Regions from separate parts of the Erwinia sp. TECH1 genome, predicted to be linked through region 4. Evidence: predicted binding sites of a transcription regulator. Region 4 holds the regulator's gene; each other region holds the start of a gene.
The links. The regulator Fur, encoded in region 4, represses iron uptake genes when iron is present. The targets are predictions, from matches to a motif close to ATAATAATGAGAACNACTATCAA.

Region 1: a site for Fur is predicted at 2,948-2,970, ahead of ACVWZ0_RS08630 (TonB-dependent siderophore receptor). Genes of this name have one in related genera too.
Region 2: a site for Fur is predicted at 3,180-3,202, ahead of fhuF (siderophore-iron reductase FhuF). Genes of this name have one in related genera too.
Region 3: a site for Fur is predicted at 2,156-2,178, ahead of fepB (Fe2+-enterobactin ABC transporter substrate-binding protein). Genes of this name have one in related genera too.

What each region holds. Positions count from the first base shown of each region.
Region 1 is NZ_JBSRZK010000001.1:1,834,389-1,838,990, forward strand. Features, by position in the region: gene ACVWZ0_RS08615 (MFS transporter) at 1-388, shown strand, start outside; gene ACVWZ0_RS08620 (HlyD family secretion protein) at 385-1,467, shown strand; gene ACVWZ0_RS08625 (efflux transporter outer membrane subunit) at 1,464-2,855, shown strand; gene ACVWZ0_RS08630 (TonB-dependent siderophore receptor) at 2,995-4,602, shown strand, end outside.
Region 2 is NZ_JBSRZK010000001.1:809,059-813,660, forward strand. Features, by position in the region: gene ACVWZ0_RS03725 (DUF2946 domain-containing protein) at 1-359, opposite strand, end outside; gene ACVWZ0_RS03730 (MFS transporter) at 567-1,775, shown strand; gene ACVWZ0_RS03735 (YbaK/EbsC family protein) at 1,783-2,250, opposite strand; gene fhuF (siderophore-iron reductase FhuF) at 2,351-3,145, opposite strand; gene ACVWZ0_RS03745 (GGDEF domain-containing protein) at 3,576-4,602, opposite strand, start outside.
Region 3 is NZ_JBSRZK010000001.1:4,231,328-4,235,929, forward strand. Features, by position in the region: gene ACVWZ0_RS19820 (TonB-dependent siderophore receptor) at 1-874, opposite strand, end outside; gene fepB (Fe2+-enterobactin ABC transporter substrate-binding protein) at 1,131-2,096, opposite strand; gene cgtA (Obg family GTPase CgtA) at 2,306-3,484, opposite strand; gene rpmA (50S ribosomal protein L27) at 3,766-4,023, opposite strand; gene rplU (50S ribosomal protein L21) at 4,039-4,350, opposite strand.
Region 4 is NZ_JBSRZK010000001.1:1,523,073-1,527,674, reverse strand. Features, by position in the region: gene ybfF (esterase) at 1-160, shown strand, start outside; gene ybfE (LexA regulated protein) at 306-587, shown strand; gene fldA (flavodoxin FldA) at 729-1,259, shown strand; gene fur (ferric iron uptake transcriptional regulator) at 1,608-2,051, shown strand; gene ACVWZ0_RS07120 (beta-N-acetylhexosaminidase) at 2,109-4,602, opposite strand, start outside.

The DNA.
Region 1 (4,602 bases), 310 kb from region 4:
CCTGATCGGATCGGCGCTGCTGGGAACGTTTCAGGTGTGGCGGGAAAAATATCACTCCAGCCTGCTGGGCGACCAGCTCTCCCTGCTGGATCCCAACGTCACCGAGCGGCTGTCGCAATATTCAGGGCTGTTCAACAGCCTGATCGGCGATCCCGCTCAGCTCAGCGCGCAGAGTACGGCGCAGCTACAGACGGTAGCTACGCTGCAGGCAAACGTGCTGGCTTACAACGATACCTATCTTCTTACGGCCGGCATGGCCTTTGTCACATTAATCTGGGTACTGTGGCGTCTGTCGCGGCTGCGCTATCTCAACTGGCAGCAGGCCAAACGCGAAGCGGAAGCGGAAAGGCAGATGCTGCAGGCGAATAAAACAATGAGGAATGAATGAGTCAGCAGGAACAGAGCCAGCTCGCCGAGCGTGAACGCAATAACAGGCTACGGATCATCTCTATAGTGACGGGCGCAGGCATTGCCCTGGTCGGGGTGCTGGTGATCCTTTATGCCTGGCAGCTGCCGCCTTTCACCAGTTCAGTTCAGTCTACGGAAAACGCCTACGTGCGCGGCCAGGTCACGTTTATCAGTCCGCAGGTCAGCGGCTACGTCACCGCCGTCAACGTGCTGGATTACCAGCCGGTGCGTAAGGGCGAGGTGATGATGACCATTGACGATCGTATTTACCGGCAGCGGGTGCATCAGGCGCAGGCGCAGCTGGCGATCAAAAAGGCGGCGCTGGAGAACAACGTCCAGCAGCGGCGCAGCGCGCAGGCGGTGATCGCCCGCAACCAGGCCGTGCTGGAAAATGCCAAAGCTCAGGCGCTTAAAAGCGGGCTGGATTTAAAGCGCGTCGAGAATCTGGTGTCTGACGGCTCGCTGTCCGTGCGCGAGCGCGACGCCTCCCGCGCCAGCAATGCCCAGACGCTGGCCGAAGTACAGCAGGCGAAAGCCACGCTGGAAGTTTCCCGTCAGGATCTGCAAACCGCGATTGTTAACCATGCCTCAATGGAGGCGGACGTGGCGAATGCGCAGGCCGCGCTGGAGCTGGCGCAGATCGATCTGGACAATACCCGCATTATCGCGCCGCGCGACGGCCAGCTGGGGCAGATTGCCGTTCGCCTGGGCGCTTACGTGGCGGCAGGCACCCGGCTTACCTCGCTGGTGCCGCCGCAGAAGTGGGTCGTTGCCAATATGAAAGAGACGCAGATGGCGCATATCCGGCCTGGCCTGCCCGTGACCTTTACCGTCGACGCGCTGAACGGCGAAGCGTATCAGGGTAAAGTTGAATATATTTCGCCTGCGGCCGGTTCGGAGTTCAGCGCGATTTCGCCGGATAACGCTACCGGCAACTTTGTCAAAATCGCCCAGCGTATTCCGGTGCGGATAGCCATTACCAGCGAAAAAGTAGAGCGTCTGCGACCCGGCATGTCCGTTGAGGTGAATATCGATACCGCCGCCGGAGAGTCGAAATGAGGCCTCGGGCGCTGGCGCTGCTGATCGTTATCCTGCTGCCCGTCGGCTGCGCCACCAAAGTCGAAAAGGCGCCGGGATCGCTGCCCGTTCCGGCGCAGTGGCGCCATCAGGCCGGGCCTTCCTCGCCCGTAGAAGCCGGATGGTGGCGCGCCTTTGGCGATCGCGATCTGAACGTGCTGGTTGAGCAGGCGCTGAAGCATAATCTGGATATCCTTACCGCTCGCTCCCGCGTCGATCAGTACCGTGCTGAGCTGCGGGCGGCCGAGGGTGATAACTTTCCCACGCTGAGCGCAGGCGGCTCCGCCAGCCACGCCAGAGCGCTCTCGTCGGTCAGCGGCCAGCCCCATGAATCTGCCGTATTTCAAGGGTTGCTCCAGGCCAATTATGAGGTGGATTTATGGGGCGCACGCAGCAGCAACATTGCGGCCGCTGAGTCCTCGCTGGCGGCAATCCAGGCCGCGTCTTCTGCCGCAGAGTTGACCGTAGCCAGCTCGGTGGCCTCTGGCTATATGACGCTGCTGGCGCTGGACGAGCAGCTGCGCGTAACGGAGGCGACGCTCGCCACGCGTGAGAATTCGCTGCGGCTGGCGCAACGGCAGTTTGAAACCGGCTATACCTCCAGGCTGGAATGGGTGCAGTCGCAGTCGGAATACCAGACGGCAAAAGCGCAGATCCCGGTGCTGCGGCATCAGATTGCGCAGCAGGAAAATGCGCTCAGCATCCTGGTGGGGATGAATCCTCGCGAAATCGCCCGACAGGGCCGTTTTAAGCAGGTCGCTCCACAGCAGCTGCCTTCTCTGCTGCCTTCCGAACTTTTGCAGCGGCGTCCGGACATCGTTCAGGCCCAGCGCCTGCTGCTGGCGGCGGACGCCACGCTGGCCTCCTCGAAAGCGCGCCTGCTGCCTTCGCTGAATTTGACGGCCAGCGGCACGCTGCAAAGCGCCGCGCTGCATCAGCTGGCGGATAATCCGTTCCGGCTCTGGAGCATCGGCGGCAGCGTGCTGGCGCCCATCCTCAACCGCGAGGCGCTGACGGCGCAGGTCGATGTCTCTATGGCGGGCCGCAATCAGGCGCTGTTTAACTATGAGAAGGTGGTGCGCAACGCTTTCAGCGAGGTGAACAACGATCTGGATGCTATTGCTCGCTATAAAGAGCAGCTCGCGGAGCTGCAAACCCAGGAGCAGGTAGTGAGCGAAGCGCTGCATATTGCCAATAATCGTTATCAGAACGGTTACGCATCTTATCTGGAGGCGCTGGACGCGCAGCGAACGCTGTTCAGCACCCAGCTGAACCTGGTGCAGGTAAAAAATAATTTGCTGCAGGCGCAGATAGATCTGTATCGGGCGCTGGGCGGCGGCTGGCAGGCGGGAGACGCTGGCAGCGGATAAAACCCTGCGCAACTAATGGATTACTTCTCTTAAAGTGGCGGTAAAAGTGGGGTTTACCGCTTGCATTCCCGGCAGCTATAAAGATAATCGCAATCCGAATAATAATGATTATCACTCAGCTTGCTATCAGGGAACCGCCATGGCCCATACACGCCTGTTTCACCGCCGCTTCAATTTTACGCTGCTGGCGACGTTTATCGCGTCCGCCGGTACGCCAGCTATGTCGGCAGAAACGCCTGCCGCCGCAAAAACGGCCGCCGCCAACGTCCCGGCCGACAAGACCATGACCGTTATTGCCACAGATGCGGATAATTTCAAATCGGGCGGCGACCAGCTGGTGCCCGCGTATCTGGAAGGGCAGGTCGCCAACGGCGGCCGCCTGGGCATGCTTGGCGAGCAGAATGCGCATGATGTGCCTTTCAACGTGATCGGCTACACCAGCAAGATGATCCAGGATCGGCAGGCGCAAACGCTGAAGGATGTGGTTGCTAATGACGCCTCGGTACAGAACGTGCAGGGCTACGGCAACTTTGCGGAAACTTATCGCATTCGCGGTTTCGATCTGGACGGCGACGATATGACCTTCGGCGGGCTGCCTGGCGTGATGCCGCGTCAGGTCGTTTCTACCCAGATGGTGGATCGCGTGGAAATCTTTAAGGGATCTAACGCGCTGATTAATGGTGCCGCCACCAGCGGCGTCGGCGGCATGATTAACCTGGAGCCTAAACATGCCGAAGACGCGCCGTTGACTCAACTGGGCGTAGATTATACCTCTTCTTCCCAGGCAGGGACGTCGCTGGACGTAGGACGCCGCTTCGGTGACAGCAACCAGTGGGGCGTGCGCGCCAACGTATTGCATCGTGAAGGTGAAACGGCGATTGATAACGAAAAGCGCCGCACCACATTAGCCTCGCTGGGACTGGACTATCGCGGCGACAGGCTGCGCACTTCGCTGGATCTTGGCTATCAGAAGCAGGCGTTCCACGGCGGGCGCATTGGCGTTAACGTCAGCGGCGTCGATTTTATTCCCGCCGTGCCGCGCGCAACCAGCAACTACAGCCAGAACTGGGTTTACAGCAACCTGGAAAGCGAATTTGGCATGGCGCGCGCGGAATACGATCTCACCGACAGCTGGACAGCTTACGGTGCCGTGGGCGGCCAGCACTCTCACGAAATGGGCGCTTACGGTACGCCGAAACTGCTTGATGAAGACGGATCGGCGACCATCAGCCGTATGGATACCAATAAATATGTCGACGCCTTCAGCGGCATGGGCGGCGTTCGCGGTAATTTCCACACCGGTTTCGTCAGCCACAGCGTCAACATCGGCTATTCGGCACAGACCAAACGTGAAAAAACCGCCTATGGCATGGCGCTGACGCCGCAGGCGACCAATATCTATCAGACCTCCGCCGTACCGGCGCCAGCCAACACCTATTTCGGCGGCGATCTTGACGATCCTCGCCCCACCAGTCGGATCCGTACGCAGGGCGTTCTGCTGGCCGATACGCTCGGCTTTCTGGATGATAAGATTTTGCTGACGGCAGGCGTACGGCATCAGAAGGTGGTGGTGCGTAACTATGCTTACGGCACGGCGATCGAAGATACCGACTCGCGCTTTACCCAATCGCGCTGGACGCCGGGCTACGGGCTGGTGGTGAACCCCTGGGAAACGGTTTCGCTTTACGCTAACCATATTGAAGCGCTGCAGCCGGGCGACACGGCCACCAGCGACGCAAAGAACGCG
Region 2 (4,602 bases), 710 kb from region 4:
AGCCGGGTAAGATCGAGCGGCAGATGGGCCAGCAACACGCAGTAACCGCAGGCGCTGTCGTCCATTACAGAAAGGGGAGGTCCGCCTTTGGCGCGACCGTTATCTTCCGCTACTGTGGCGCTCTCGCCAGGCATCGCGGACGCGTCGTCGTGTGCCATCCCGGCGTGGCCGATCATGGCGGCATCGGCCATCATCGCCTCATCCATCGCCATGCCCGGCATCATCATGCTGTGCCACGCAGGCGACGCCACCAGCGATTTAGAAATCACCGGCGCGATAAACAGCAGCATGACGGCAAGCAGGCCAAGCCAGGCGGCAAGGCAACTACGCCGCATTTTAATCAGCGAAAGGTTTGGCATATCCTCAACGGCAACGGCGCCAGCGAATAAACGGTGGCCAGTGTAGCAAATTCACTCACCTCTGTTGTGAAAAGGTTGCTTACAACCTGAATTAAAGGCTGACAACTGCTTCGGCCTTTAGCAACTTCTTACATGCTATAAACAAATAGTTAACATTTGCGCCGCCTTCCCTGGCGGATTTTGCCGTCTGCAAGACAGGAACTTCATATGCTTGACTGGACTTCTACCCAGCGCAACGTGGCCTTCGCCAGTTTTGCCAGCTGGATGCTGGATGCGTTTGACTTTTTTATTCTGGTTTTCGTGCTGAGCGATATCGCGGCGAATTTTCACGTTGGGGTGGCGGAAGTGTCGCTGGCGATCATGCTGACGCTGGCGGTGCGGCCGATCGGCGCGCTGCTGTTTGGCCGTCTGGCAGAAACCTATGGCCGCCGCCCGATCCTGATGAGCAATATCCTGCTTTTCTCGCTGTTTGAGCTGCTCTCCGCCTGGTCGCCTACGCTTACCACCTTCCTGATTTTGCGCGTGATTTACGGCATTGCGATGGGCGGCGTCTGGGGCGTAGCCTCGTCGCTGGCGATGGAAACCATTCCCGATCGCTCCCGAGGGCTGATGTCCGGCATTTTTCAGGCGGGCTATCCGGCAGGCTATCTGCTGGCCTCGATTATTTTTGGGCTTTGCTATGCGTCTGTCGGCTGGCGCGGCATGTTCCTGATTGGCGCGATGCCGGTGCTGCTGCTGCCGTTTATCTGGTTTAAGGTGCCGGAATCGCCGGTCTGGCTGGCCGCCAGAGCGCAGAAAGAGAGCGTGGCGCTGCTGCCGGTGGTGCGTAAGCACTGGAAGCTGTGCCTCTATCTGGTCGGGCTGATGGCCTGCTTTAACTTTTTCAGCCACGGCACGCAGGATCTCTATCCAACCTTCCTGAAGGTGCAGCACGGCTTCGACCCGCATACCGTCAGCCTGATCGCCATTGCCTACAATATTGCCGCGATGATGGGCGGCGTCTTTTTCGGCTCGCTGTCGGAGAAAATCGGCCGCAAGAAGGCGATCATTATCGCCGCGCTGCTGGCGCTGCCGGTGTTGCCGCTGTGGGCTTTTTCCAGCGGATCGTTCACCATCGGGCTGGGCGCGTTTCTGATGCAGTTTATGGTACAGGGCGCGTGGGGCGTGGTGCCGACCTGGCTGACTGAACTGGTGCCGGCCAATACGCGAGCGATACTGCCGGGCTTCGTTTACCAGCTGGGGAATCTGATAGCGTCGGTCAATGCCACGCTCCAGTCCGGCATTGCCGAAGCGCACGGCAATAATTACGGCCTGGCGATGGCGATAGTGGCCGGAACGGTGGCGGTATTGATTGCGGTTATCGTCGCCTTTGGCAGGGAAACGCAGGGCAAAGTCATCACCCGCCAGGAAAACTAAAACGGCTTCAGCCCGGCGGCTGGCAGACGTCTACCCAGGTGGCGTCGGTCAGCTCCGCCAGCAGCTGGGGAGAAATACGCACCGCGCTGTAGATGGAGCCTGCCGCGGGCAGCACTTCGTCATACTGCCGCAGCGACACATCGCACAGCACCTGCAGCGGCGTTTCCAGGCCGAAAGGGCAGACGCCGCCGACGGGATGGCCCGTCCAGCTCACCACCTCATCGGTGCTGAGCATCCGCGCCTTCGCGCCCAGCACCGCTTTCAGCTTGCGGTTATCCAGTCTTAAATCACCACAGGTCACGATCAATATCACCCTGTCTTTTACCTTCAGCGACAGCGTTTTGGCTATCTGCCCCGGCTTGACGTAGTGGGCACGCGCCGCCTGCGCCACCGTGGCGGTACTCTCCGCCAGCTCAATAATGCCGATATCGGGCGCGCGCTCGGCAAAGAACTGCCGTACAGACTCCAGGCTCATGCTCCAGCTCCTTAACGTTCAGGGCGATAAAGCTGCCACAGAGCGGCCCGGCTGTAAACGGGCAGGAAAAAATTGAGACCTTTCGGGGCGGGAAGGGCGGTCAGACGGGCTTGAGCGTGCAGTTGCCGCAGCGCTCTACGTCAGGCAGACGATAGCGCTGGCAGCAGGTGCGGCGCTGCATCTCGCCGTCTCGCGGCAGCATAGTGCGGTAAAAAGGATTGTCGGCGCCATCGGCGAGCGAGCGCGAGAAGAAAAATGCGTGCTCCAGCTCGGCGCGCAGGCTCTCGCCCAGCAACGGCGCCAGCTCGCCCAGGAACCAGTGCACCGCGAAGCCGGTATTGCTCCAGATCAGCTTGCCGTTGATATCGCCGTGCCGTTCAATTCCGTTTACGATCGGGATCAGGCAGCGCTGGATCAGGCGATCCATCCGGCGACGCGGGCTGAGGTAGCGCGCCTCGTCATCTTCCTGCACGTCGATCCAGAAGGCGGCGGGGCGGCCGGTTTCATGAAACTCAACGTGAATATGTTCCGGCGAGCAGTCCAGCGCGCGGTTTTCCAGCAGCAGCGCCATCATCAGCGGCGGCAGGAGCAGACCCAGATACCACTGCGCCCAGAGCGATTGCAGCGGTTTGTTTTCCCTTTCCTGGTCGCCGTGAGCGCGATAAATAAAATCGCCGTAGCGCGCGTTGAGCCGGGCGAACGCCTCCGGCTGCGACCACTGCTCCAACGTCAAACAGCCGGCAGGCGCCGCTTCGTTCAGCCTGATTGTCTCCAGAAAGTAAGCGCGATGCTCGCTGAACAGCGCACGTAGCGAGCCGGCCAGCGGGCGATGGCTCTGGAGAAAGATAAGCGGAGAAACCGCTGAATCTGGGGCCTGACGACGAAGTGTGCTCATGGGTTACCCGGCATCAATCTAAGTGGGAAAACAAATGATAATCGTTCTTGATTGTATCTGAGGCCTGGCGGACAAACAAGCGCCATTTTTTCCGCCGCCCGGACGCCGAAAAGCACGGTATTTTCTGAATAAAGTAATTTGTATTAATGTCGCAGGCGGGAAAAAATCGTGCGGTAACGATTCCGCAAGTTTTGTCCGGCCATTAATTTGATTTTAGACTGGCCGGATACAGAAAATAATTACTCAGTATATGAATAATAAAAACTCGTAGCGGAATTTACCTTAAAGACGCATAAAGGAATTCTGAAAAAAAACGTTTCCGGCAGGTTGGCTCTTTTTAGTGAATATAAATCAAATAAGACTGGTGCAGGGAGGGGATATTAAGGCAAATTTATTTCACCGACCCGAATTGTTCAGGCCGGTGAAAGCATTAAAGCGTGTTAGCAGGTTTGTTCAGATCGTGTTGACTAAGCGCTTCCCAGGAAAGAATAGTATTCCGTCCCCGATTTTTCGCCAGATAGAGCGCGCGATCGGCATTGGCGACCGCGCTGTCAAAATCCTCATCGATTATTGGGGCAAAGCCCGCGCTGAGGGTAACGTGTGTGGCGACGCGCTCGTTAAACAGATGCGGGATCTCCAGCTCGTGCACGTACTGACGAATACGCTCCGACAGCTTCATCGCGATGGCGTCGTTAACGTTGGTCAGCAGCACCAGGAACTCCTCGCCGCCGTAGCGCGCCACGATATCGCGGGAACGCACGGCGTCGCGGATGGCGATTGAGACGCGTGCCAGCGCCTGGTCGCCCATCGCGTGCCCATAGTTATCGTTGTAGGCTTTAAAATGATCGATATCCAGCAGCAGAACAAAATGGTTACCTGCATGATTATCAAATATATTTTTCAGCCGGTTCATCAAGCCCCGCCGGTTATACAGGCCGGTTAACGGGTCGAGCATGCTCAGATCGCTCCAGGCTTCTTTCTCTTCGTAGAGCTGGCTGACCAGGCGTCGGGTAAAGCGATCCCGCCGTCTTTGCAGGATATGGTTCAGCGTAAAGCCCACCAGCGGCAGCAGGATAGTGAAGGCGATAATCGCCGTATTCTGGCCGCGATCCAGCACGACCACCGCCACCGAAGGCGGCGCGGTATGCAGACAAAATGCCAGCAGATTATCGTTCAACGCAATGGCTGCGATAAAAAAGGCGCAGAACAGGCTGAGCAGCAAAAAACTGTTATCAAAATAGAAAATTAATTCAAATGTCAGGACAATTTGCCAGGCCCAGAGCAGACCGGTGGTTACCGCCGCGATATTTAATAGCGGAAATTTCCCTCTGGGACGCAAAAATGTCCATAACAATAACAGCCCGCTGAGCAAAGCAATAATCAGCGTGGGCGCGCCGGTTTTTTCTTTTCTGCTGTAAATATAAAATAAAGACGCTGCTGTGTTTAAAAAGAGAAAT
Region 3 (4,602 bases), 2.7 Mb from region 4:
TGTAGCCCGCGCTGAACTCCAGGTTCTGATTGGTCGCAAACTCCCAGCGCAGCTTACCGTGTATATCTTTATTCACCACGCCTTCGCGTCCCGCCGGAACGGTATCGGCATAGGTGCCGGTGCGCAGCGACTGATGACCTTCGTTAATAAACTGCGCGTCCGCCTGCGTCTTGCTCAGGTTGCCCCACAGCGAGAAGCTGACATCATCGCCCATCGGGCCGCTCAAAGAGAAGTTAGAGCGTTTGGTGGAGCCTTCGGATTTATGCTCCGGCATATTCAGGTAGGTGTTCCAGCTGCCGTGCCACTCGTTGCCGGTCTGTTTGGTGATGATATTCACCACGCCGCCCGCCGCGCCGTTGCCATAGCGTGCCGCCGCCGGGCCGCGGATCACTTCGATATGGTCAACCATTTCCGGCGGCACCCAGTTGGTATCGCCACGCGTGTCGCGTTCGCCGCGCCAGCCCAGACGTACCGAGTTGCGGCTGGCGACCGGCATTCCGTCGATCAGGATCAGCGTATTTTCTGGCCCCATACCGCGAATGTCGATCTGACGATTATTGCCGCGCTGGCCGCTGGTGGAGTTGCCGGTAAGGTTAACGCCCGGCATGGTACGGATGATTTCAGAAAGATCGCGTGAAGGCGGACGTTTTTTGATTTCGTCGGCGGTGATGGTGGATACGCCCGGCGCCTGCAAGTTCTGCTGCTCCGCCGTGACCATCAGGGTGCCGCCTTCCGCATCGACATGTTCGCCGGAGGCCGCCGCCGCGGGCGCCTCTGCTTCAGCGTTAGTTTGGGTGCTATCGTCCGCCGTTGCGCCTGCCATTGCGCCCAGGCCAAGCAAAATTGCCAGTGAGAGTCTTGATAATGTGTTCAACGTTCTCATTCCCTGTAGATCCGCCTCCGCCAGTCTCTACAGAGGCAAGTAGATAAATAAACAGGCGTTGCTGTCCGCCCACGCCTGGTTTGCGGTACGCACGGGCGTCTCTGACCAGGCGGCCATACATTATTTCAAATGCAAACAATTATCAATTCGATTGTTTGTCGTATTCTTATTAGCGTGATGATTTTGTGAGCAGGCAGGAAAACGCAGCGGAGAGCGGATGCCTTCGCGGACGCGAAGGCATGAAAAACTATTTGCCGGAAAACAGCTGTTCCAGGCGGGTCAGGACATTGTTGGCGCTGTAGTAGTCCAGCCGGAAGCTGTCTTCGCCCAGCGCATAAACCTGCTTGTTTTTTACCGCCGGGGAGTTGGCGACCAGCGGCTCGGCCAGCAGCGCCGCCTGCTCTTTATCACCTGCGGCAAACATCAGCACGGACCGCCCCGTCAGGCCGGTGACCAGATTTTCTCCGCTTATGGGAATAATATCCCGACGCTTAAGGCGCTGGCTGGCCTGACGTACCACGGCCGTCGGCTCAGCCAGGGTAAAGCCCAGCGATCCCAGTAGTTTTCCCTGGGCAGATTCCGGCGTCCAGAGATTGACCAGATGGATATGAGGATTATAAACCAGCGCGGAAACGGGCTGCGGCGGCAGTTGCAGCTTCGCTTTGACCTCTTTCTCCCGCTGCGCGTAGCGTTGAATCGATGCCTCCGCCTCGGTTTCTTTACCTGTGGCCTGCGCCAGCACGCGCTCTACTTCCTGCCAGCTTTTATCGTCGTAGTTAACGACCAGCGTCGGCGCCAGCGCGGCCAGACGATCGTAAAACGGCAGCGCGGAGTCGTTTCCCGTCGCGCTGACGATAATCAGATCCGGATTTTCTGCGGCAATCGCTTCAAGGTTAGGTTCGCCGCTGTAAAGGCGCTTAACGCCCTTCGCCGCCGCCACGTTCCCCCACTGACGGAAAAATCCCTGGCCGTCGGCGATACGATGGCCTGGCATGGTGGCACCGCTGGCGATAACCGGCGCGTCTATCGCCAGCAGCGAGCCGGTCAGCGTCACGCTGGTAGAGACAATCCGTTCAGGCTGCTTCTTTAGCACCATTTCGCCCTTAACGCTGGTGATATGCCGTGGCCAGCCTTCTTCGGCACGCGCTGCACCGCTCGACAGCAGCGAGAGAGCAAAAATTATCAGGGGAAACATTTGGATGGGAGTGCGCATGGATCAACTCATTCAGACGGGGCAAAGCGCGGGGCTTCGCGAAGGATCGGATAGAGCAGATGATAATGATTATCTTTATTAGCGGGAAGAAATAATTACTGCTGCGAAGGTCAACGCTCATGAAGCTGGGTTCCTGCTCAGTGAGGCTGCCATCGGTACTCCGTGCGGTTCCCATAACAGAAAGGGCGCCGATTGGCGCCCTTCAGGGATTAACGCTGGTAGATGATTTCGACGCCTTCGTCGTCTTCGTCATCCCAGTCGTCGTCCCAGTCATCGTCTTCTTCTACCGCCGTTTCAGCTTCTTCCAGCTGCTGGCGATGATAGTCGTCCCACATGAACTCCACTTTTTCCGGCTGCTTCTCTTCCACTTCCGCCTCTTTTGGATTGGCGTTCAGGAAGGACATCACGTCCCAGCAAAGCGGCGTTACGCCAACGCGGTTGGCGGCAGAAATCAGATAGTATTTATCCGTCCAGCCCAGCGCATCGGCAATGGCTTTCGCACGGGATTCCGCTTCTTCCTGATCCAGCAGGTCGACCTTGTTGAAAACCAGCCAGCGAGGCTTATTAAAAAGCTTCTCGCTGTATTTTTCCAGCTCGCCCAGAATGATGCGGGCGTTTTCTACCGGATCGGTTTCATCAATTGGCGCCAGGTCGATGGTGTGCAGCAGCACGCGGCAGCGCTCAAGGTGCTTAAGGAAACGAATACCCAGACCTGCGCCGTCAGAAGCGCCTTCAATCAGGCCCGGAATGTCGGCGATCACAAAGCTCTGCTCGCTGTCCATACGCACTACGCCCAGGCTAGGTACCAGGGTGGTAAACGGATAGTCGGCTACTTTAGGCTTCGCGGCGGAAACGGCGCGGATAAAGGTGGATTTACCCGCGTTCGGCAGGCCCAGCATTCCGACGTCGGCCAGCAGCATCAGCTCCAGCTGCAGATCGCGCTTCTCGCCCGGCGTTCCCATCGTTTTCTGACGAGGCGTACGGTTAACGGAAGATTTAAAGCGGGTGTTGCCCAGGCCGTGCCAGCCGCCTTTTGCGACCATTTGCAGCTGACCGTGCTTCATCATATCGCCCAGCGTTTCGCCAGTGCCCTGATCGATGATACGGGTGCCGACCGGCACTTTAATAATAATGTCTTTACCGCGTTTACCGGTGCAGTCACGGCTCTGGCCGTTCTGCCCGCGCTCGGCACGGAAAGATTTTTCAAAGCGATAATCGATAAGGGTGTTCAGGTTCTCGTCGGCCTGCATATAGACGTCGCCGCCATCACCACCATCGCCGCCGTCCGGGCCGCCTCTGGGAATATATTTCTCACGACGGAAACTGACGCAGCCATTGCCGCCATCACCCGCAGCAACGAGGATCGTCGCTTCATCAACAAACTTCATGTTACTTCTCCGTAAATCATTTGCCCGCTGCTGGCAGGATGATCCGTCGTGGCTCGCAGGCCTTATGACGGCTGTCCGGGGGCGCAGCCCTCGCGTCATTTCCAGACAGGGGATCCGCCTTAAGACATCATGCAGCTGAATACAAAGTGTACAGCAAAGGGTTTTACTGGCAACCTGATTGGCGCGCCAGATGCAGAATGTAAAAAGCCCCGCAATCATAGCGGGGCTTTTTGATTCGCTGCTGAAAGCGGTATCAGGTACCGCCTTCAGGCACGAAAACCTTACTCAGCAACGATGCTGATGTATTTACGGTTGTTCGGGCCTTTCACTTCAAACAGGACCTTGCCGTTTGCCGTAGCAAACAGGGTGTGGTCACGGCCGCAGCCTACGTTGGTGCCCGCGTGGAATTTGGTGCCACGCTGACGAACGATGATGCTACCTGCCAGAACGCTTTCGCCACCGAAACGCTTAACGCCCAGGCGTTTTGCGTTGGAATCGCGGCCATTTCGAGTGGAACCGCCAGCCTTTTTATGTGCCATTTGTCAGATCTCCTCTTAGGCGCTGATGCCAGTGATCTTCACATCAGTGAACCACTGACGGTGACCCTGCTGCTTACGGTAGTGTTTACGACGACGAAACTTAACAATCTTAATTTTGTCGCCACGACCGTGAGCAATAATTTCTGCTTTGATCACGCCGCCTGAAACTAAAGGTGCGCCGATCGTTACTTCTTCGCCGTTGGCAATCATCAGAACCTGGTCGAATTCAATCGTTTCGCCGGTTGCGATGTCCAGCTTTTCCAGGCGAACGGTCTGACCTTCGCTCACTCGGTGTTGTTTACCACCACTTTGGAAAACCGCGTACATATAAACTCCGCTCTCGCGCTTGCCGTCTTGAGTTCAGGCTGCGCTATAAATATTCACAATAGGGCGCGAATTCTACGCAACTTCGCACGCGATGACAAGTGCCAGGTAGCGGGTATTGCAGAAAAAAAACGCAAAGCACAGCCAAATGTTTCACAGTCGCCATTTTCAAGTACAATCTGTTATACATTACATGCCGCAGGCACGGGTAAAGACGCTTATCATAGCCGCAAAGTGGGCAATAGCTGAAAAGAC
Region 4 (4,602 bases):
GGGCGAACATTCGCCTTATCTACAGGAAGCGTATCGTGACGCGCTGCTGGCCCAGTTCCCTGCCGCCCGCGCCCACGTGATTACCGGCGCGGGTCACTGGGCGCATGCCGAGAAACCTGATGCCGTTTTGCGCGCCATCCGCCGTTTTTTTGCCCTGTGAAAACAAATGTTTCAGTAAAAGGCTAAATAATTGTCGTCGCGACTTTCGCTGGGGTATGATGGCGCGCTAAAATTTGTCGACGGCACCGGCCGCAAACGCTAACGGCTCAATCCATCAGAACTCCAGCCTTCAGTATCACGATTCTATGGCAAAAGAAAACACGGACCGCACCACGATCGATCTGTTCGCAGACGAGCGTCGACCGGGACGACCCAAAACCAATCCACTGGCACGTGATGAGCAGTTGCGCATTAACAAACGCAACCAGCTTAAGCGTGATAAAGTGCGCGGGCTGAAGCGCGTAGAACTGAAAATGAACAGTGACGCAGTTGACGCCCTGAACCAGCTCGCCGAGCAGCGTAATATGAGCCGCAGCGAACTGATAGAAGAGATGGTCATGGCGCAGTTAGCCAGGCCTGAGCGCTGAAGCACGCGCTACGGTAAAGCACAAAGCGACAAATACAGGCGGATTAGCCGTTTATCCCCCTGTTGCTGTCTGCTATTATTGCCCTTAACATTTTCAGGCTAGCCGCCGCATATCATTAAGTTTCAAGAGGTTATTAAACTCATGGCAATCGTAGGCATTTTCTTTGGCAGCGATACGGGCAATACGGAAAACATTGCAAAAATGATCCAGAAGCAGCTCGGTAAAGAGGTGGCTGAAGTTCATGATATCGCTAAAAGCAGCAAAGAAGACCTTGAAGCCTTTGATATTTTGCTGCTGGGCATCCCGACCTGGTACTACGGTGAAGCGCAGTGCGACTGGGATGATTTCTTCCCTACGCTGGAAGAGATCGACTTCAACGGCAAGCTGGTCGCGCTGTTTGGCTGCGGCGATCAGGAAGATTACGCGGAATATTTCTGCGACGCGATGGGCACCATTCGCGACATTATCGAGCCTAACGGCGCGGTGATCGTCGGCCACTGGCCGACAGAAGGCTATGATTTCGAGGCCTCTAAAGGCCTGGCGGACGATACCCATTTCCTTGGCCTGGCCATTGATGAAGATCGCCAGCCGGAGCTGACCAACGAACGCGTTGAAAAGTGGGTCAAACAGATTTCTGACGAGCTTCAGCTCCAGGATATTCTCGAAGCGTGATAGCATTGGCCCGCTGTACGAATCCACAGCGGGCCAATGGTTTTTCCTATAGAAGTGATAGATACATATTTGTAACTTTTACCGTCAAAACGGTAGAATAGCACTGCTCCGCCTCCGCTTCTGCGGCGCCGAAAACCAGGCAGAGCGAACTGACAACCCAGCGTAAATGGGTGCTTGCTTTTCCGGACGTAACGACTTCTTATCCTTACATCCCCTGATGGTTTTGCATCTCCGCTGTGGTTTCTTCAAGGCATCGGTTCTATAATGAGACGCTCAGCTTTTGCGTCGACCGATGCTCACGGCTTCTCAGCCACTTAGTGACCAGCAAAGTAACAGGACAATATCCGCATGACTGACAATAACACCGCATTAAAGAAGGCCGGCCTGAAAGTCACGCTTCCTCGACTGAAAATTCTGGAAGTGCTTCAGGAACCAGAGTGCCATCACGTCAGTGCGGAAGATTTGTATAAACGCCTGATCGACATGGGCGAAGAGATTGGCCTGGCGACGGTTTACCGCGTTCTGAACCAGTTTGACGATGCGGGGATCGTGACCCGTCATAACTTCGAAGGCGGCAAGTCCGTGTTTGAACTGACCCAGCAGCAGCATCACGATCACCTGATCTGCCTGGACTGCGGCAAAGTAATCGAATTCAGCGACGAGTCTATTGAATCCCGCCAGCGTGATATTGCGACGAAGCACGGTATCAAACTCAGCAACCACAGCCTCTATCTTTACGGCCACTGCGCCACCGGCGACTGCCGTGAAGACGACACGCTGCACGATAAGTAATCGATTTCAATAAAAAACCGGCGATCGCTCGCCGGTTTTTTTTTGCCTGCGCCCCGCCTATTTCAGGCTTTCCACGCGGCTGAAGCGCTTGCCGTCGCTACTGACGGCGCGGATCAACACCTCGCCGGAAACCGACGGACGGGCGCTGTCATGATAGCGCTGCCAGCTGTTGCCACCGTCCAGCGAGTAGTCAATAGCCACGCCCGGCAGGGCGATATTGGCTGCCAGCTTGCCCGCGACAAGACGTGCGCCCGGCTGCGGCAGACGATAGTGGATCCCGGCTTTATCCATTTTCGGCAGCTCGCGCTGGCCCAGCAGGTTTGCATAACGCTGCCAGTCCTTATGCAACGCCGCCCGATCGACATGCCGCGTTTCGCCGCCTTTATACTCACGTCCGGCCTGGTAAGTCTGCTCCCAGGCAGCACGATGCCAGCCGCGCTCCGCCACGGCCAGCGCGCGTGGGAAAATCATCCATTCCATCTGCTCGTCGGTACGTACGGTTTCGCTCCAGAGCTGGGCTGAAATCCCATACACGCCCGGCCAGGGCTTATCGGATTTAGCATCAAAGAAGTTACCGTCGCGATCCACCGATGTCTCTGCATTCTGCGGCATATTGTCCGGCGCGAAGCTGAACATTTTGCGCTCGTCGTTGAAGCGGGTGCCCCAGTAATAGCCTCTTTCCAGCGGATTGACCTCGTACGGGAAATCCATATAAAGGTAATCCGGGTTGGAGACGGTGACTTCGTAGCCTTTGTTAGCCCAGTCGTTAATGCTGTCAAAGCCGCCCCAGAAAAGCGTATCCCAGAAATTAACGCCGATGCGTTTGGTCGCAAAGTCTTTAGGGCCCTTCGCATCCTTCAGGCCATCCTGCCACGCCTGCATCTTTTCAATACCGTGCGCGTTTACCCGCTCGCTGACCTTTTTGCCAAAGTAGCTGGGCAGATGATCCATATCCGCGACCTTGCCCGATTTCACCAGTGCCTGACAAACCTGCGATTTCGCCCAGGGTTTATCTTCCTTGCTCAAATCGACCCTGCCCTTGCCTGCTTCGGGACTGGCCGCATCGGTATAGCCAACGCCCAGGCGGATGTTTTTCGCCTCGTCGCCGCCAAAGTGCCAGGTGGTTAACGGCGTGCCAGCCGCCTGATGCATCGCCTGGATTTCGCTAATCACCTTATCAACAAAACGCATGGAGGAATCCAGGCAGGGATTCAGATAGCTGGTGCGATCGTAAAACTGTACGGAGGTGGTGTTCGAAGTATCGGTTGGATCGACCAGGCGATACTCGTTTGCCTCTTTGGTCTTACCCTCTTTCATCAGCCGGTTGTAGCGGGCTTCCATAGAAATCACCGCCGCCCTGGCATGAGCAGGCATATCGATTTCCGGGATGACTTCGATGCCGCGCGCTTTGGCATAGCGCAGGATAGCAATGTAGTCGTCGCGGGTCAGATAGCCATTGCCCTGCGTGTCGGCGAAAGGCCCGGATCCCAGCTGCGGCAGCAGACAGCGCTGCTCCGTGAGATCGTGGCAGCGTCTGGCACCAATATCAGTCAGCTCCGGCAGGCCGGGGATCTCAATACGCCAGCCTTCATCATCGCTCAGATGAAAATGGAATTTATTGAGTTTAACCGCCGCCATCTGATCCAGCAGGCGCAGCACCGCCTCTTTGCTGTGGAAGTTACGGCCGATATCGAGAAAAATACCGCGATAGGCCATGCGGGGCGCATCGGTGACGTCCAGGGTAGCGATCTTTTGTTCGCCGCTGGCCGGCAGCAGCGACAGGATGGACATCATGCCGTAGTAGATGCCCGCCTCGTCAAAACCTTCTACCTGCGCTTCCTGCGCGCGGACGCTCAGCCTGTAGGCGCCGGAAACCGCCTCGTTGCCCGTGAAAGCGGCGGGTGCAAGCCTGCTTTTAATCACGTAGCCCTGCCCATTTTCTGCCAGACCCAGCAGCGCAAAACGATCCCTTACCGCTTCTGCAGAATCGGCGTTAAGCCCGGTCAGCTCGAATTGCACGCCCCGGCTTAAATCGGCATCTTCTGCATGAAGGGTAGTATGCAGCGGCGTCGGCAGGATCTGTCCGCGCAGCGCTTCGCCAGCGAGCTGCGCCGTATCACTGTTTTTTTCAAAGCGGCTGACAGGCGTCATCAACACGTTGCGATCGTCGGCCGTCCGCTTCCAGTAGTTATCCATTGGCGAGACAAACGAGGTCAGATCTTCCGTATCGGTGCTGGCAATGATTTTAGGCTGGGCGTTTTCAGAAGTAACGTACCAGCGCGGCATCACGTCCGTGATAAACAGCTGCCAGTATTCGTTAACAATGGGAATATCCACCGATTCACCGGCGGCGAAACCCTTGAATTTTTCGGTTGGCTCCAGCCGCGTCAGATCGCCTACCACGTGCACCATGCGGAACTGGTCGTTGTCCACCCGCAGCGTCTGACGAATATTGGGCAGCCAGATAACCCAGTCTTTACTGGTTAGCGCTTCGCCGGGGTTAGTTAAGGTAATCGTTGCCCGATTGCAGGAGGCCCAGTCGGCCCCCAGC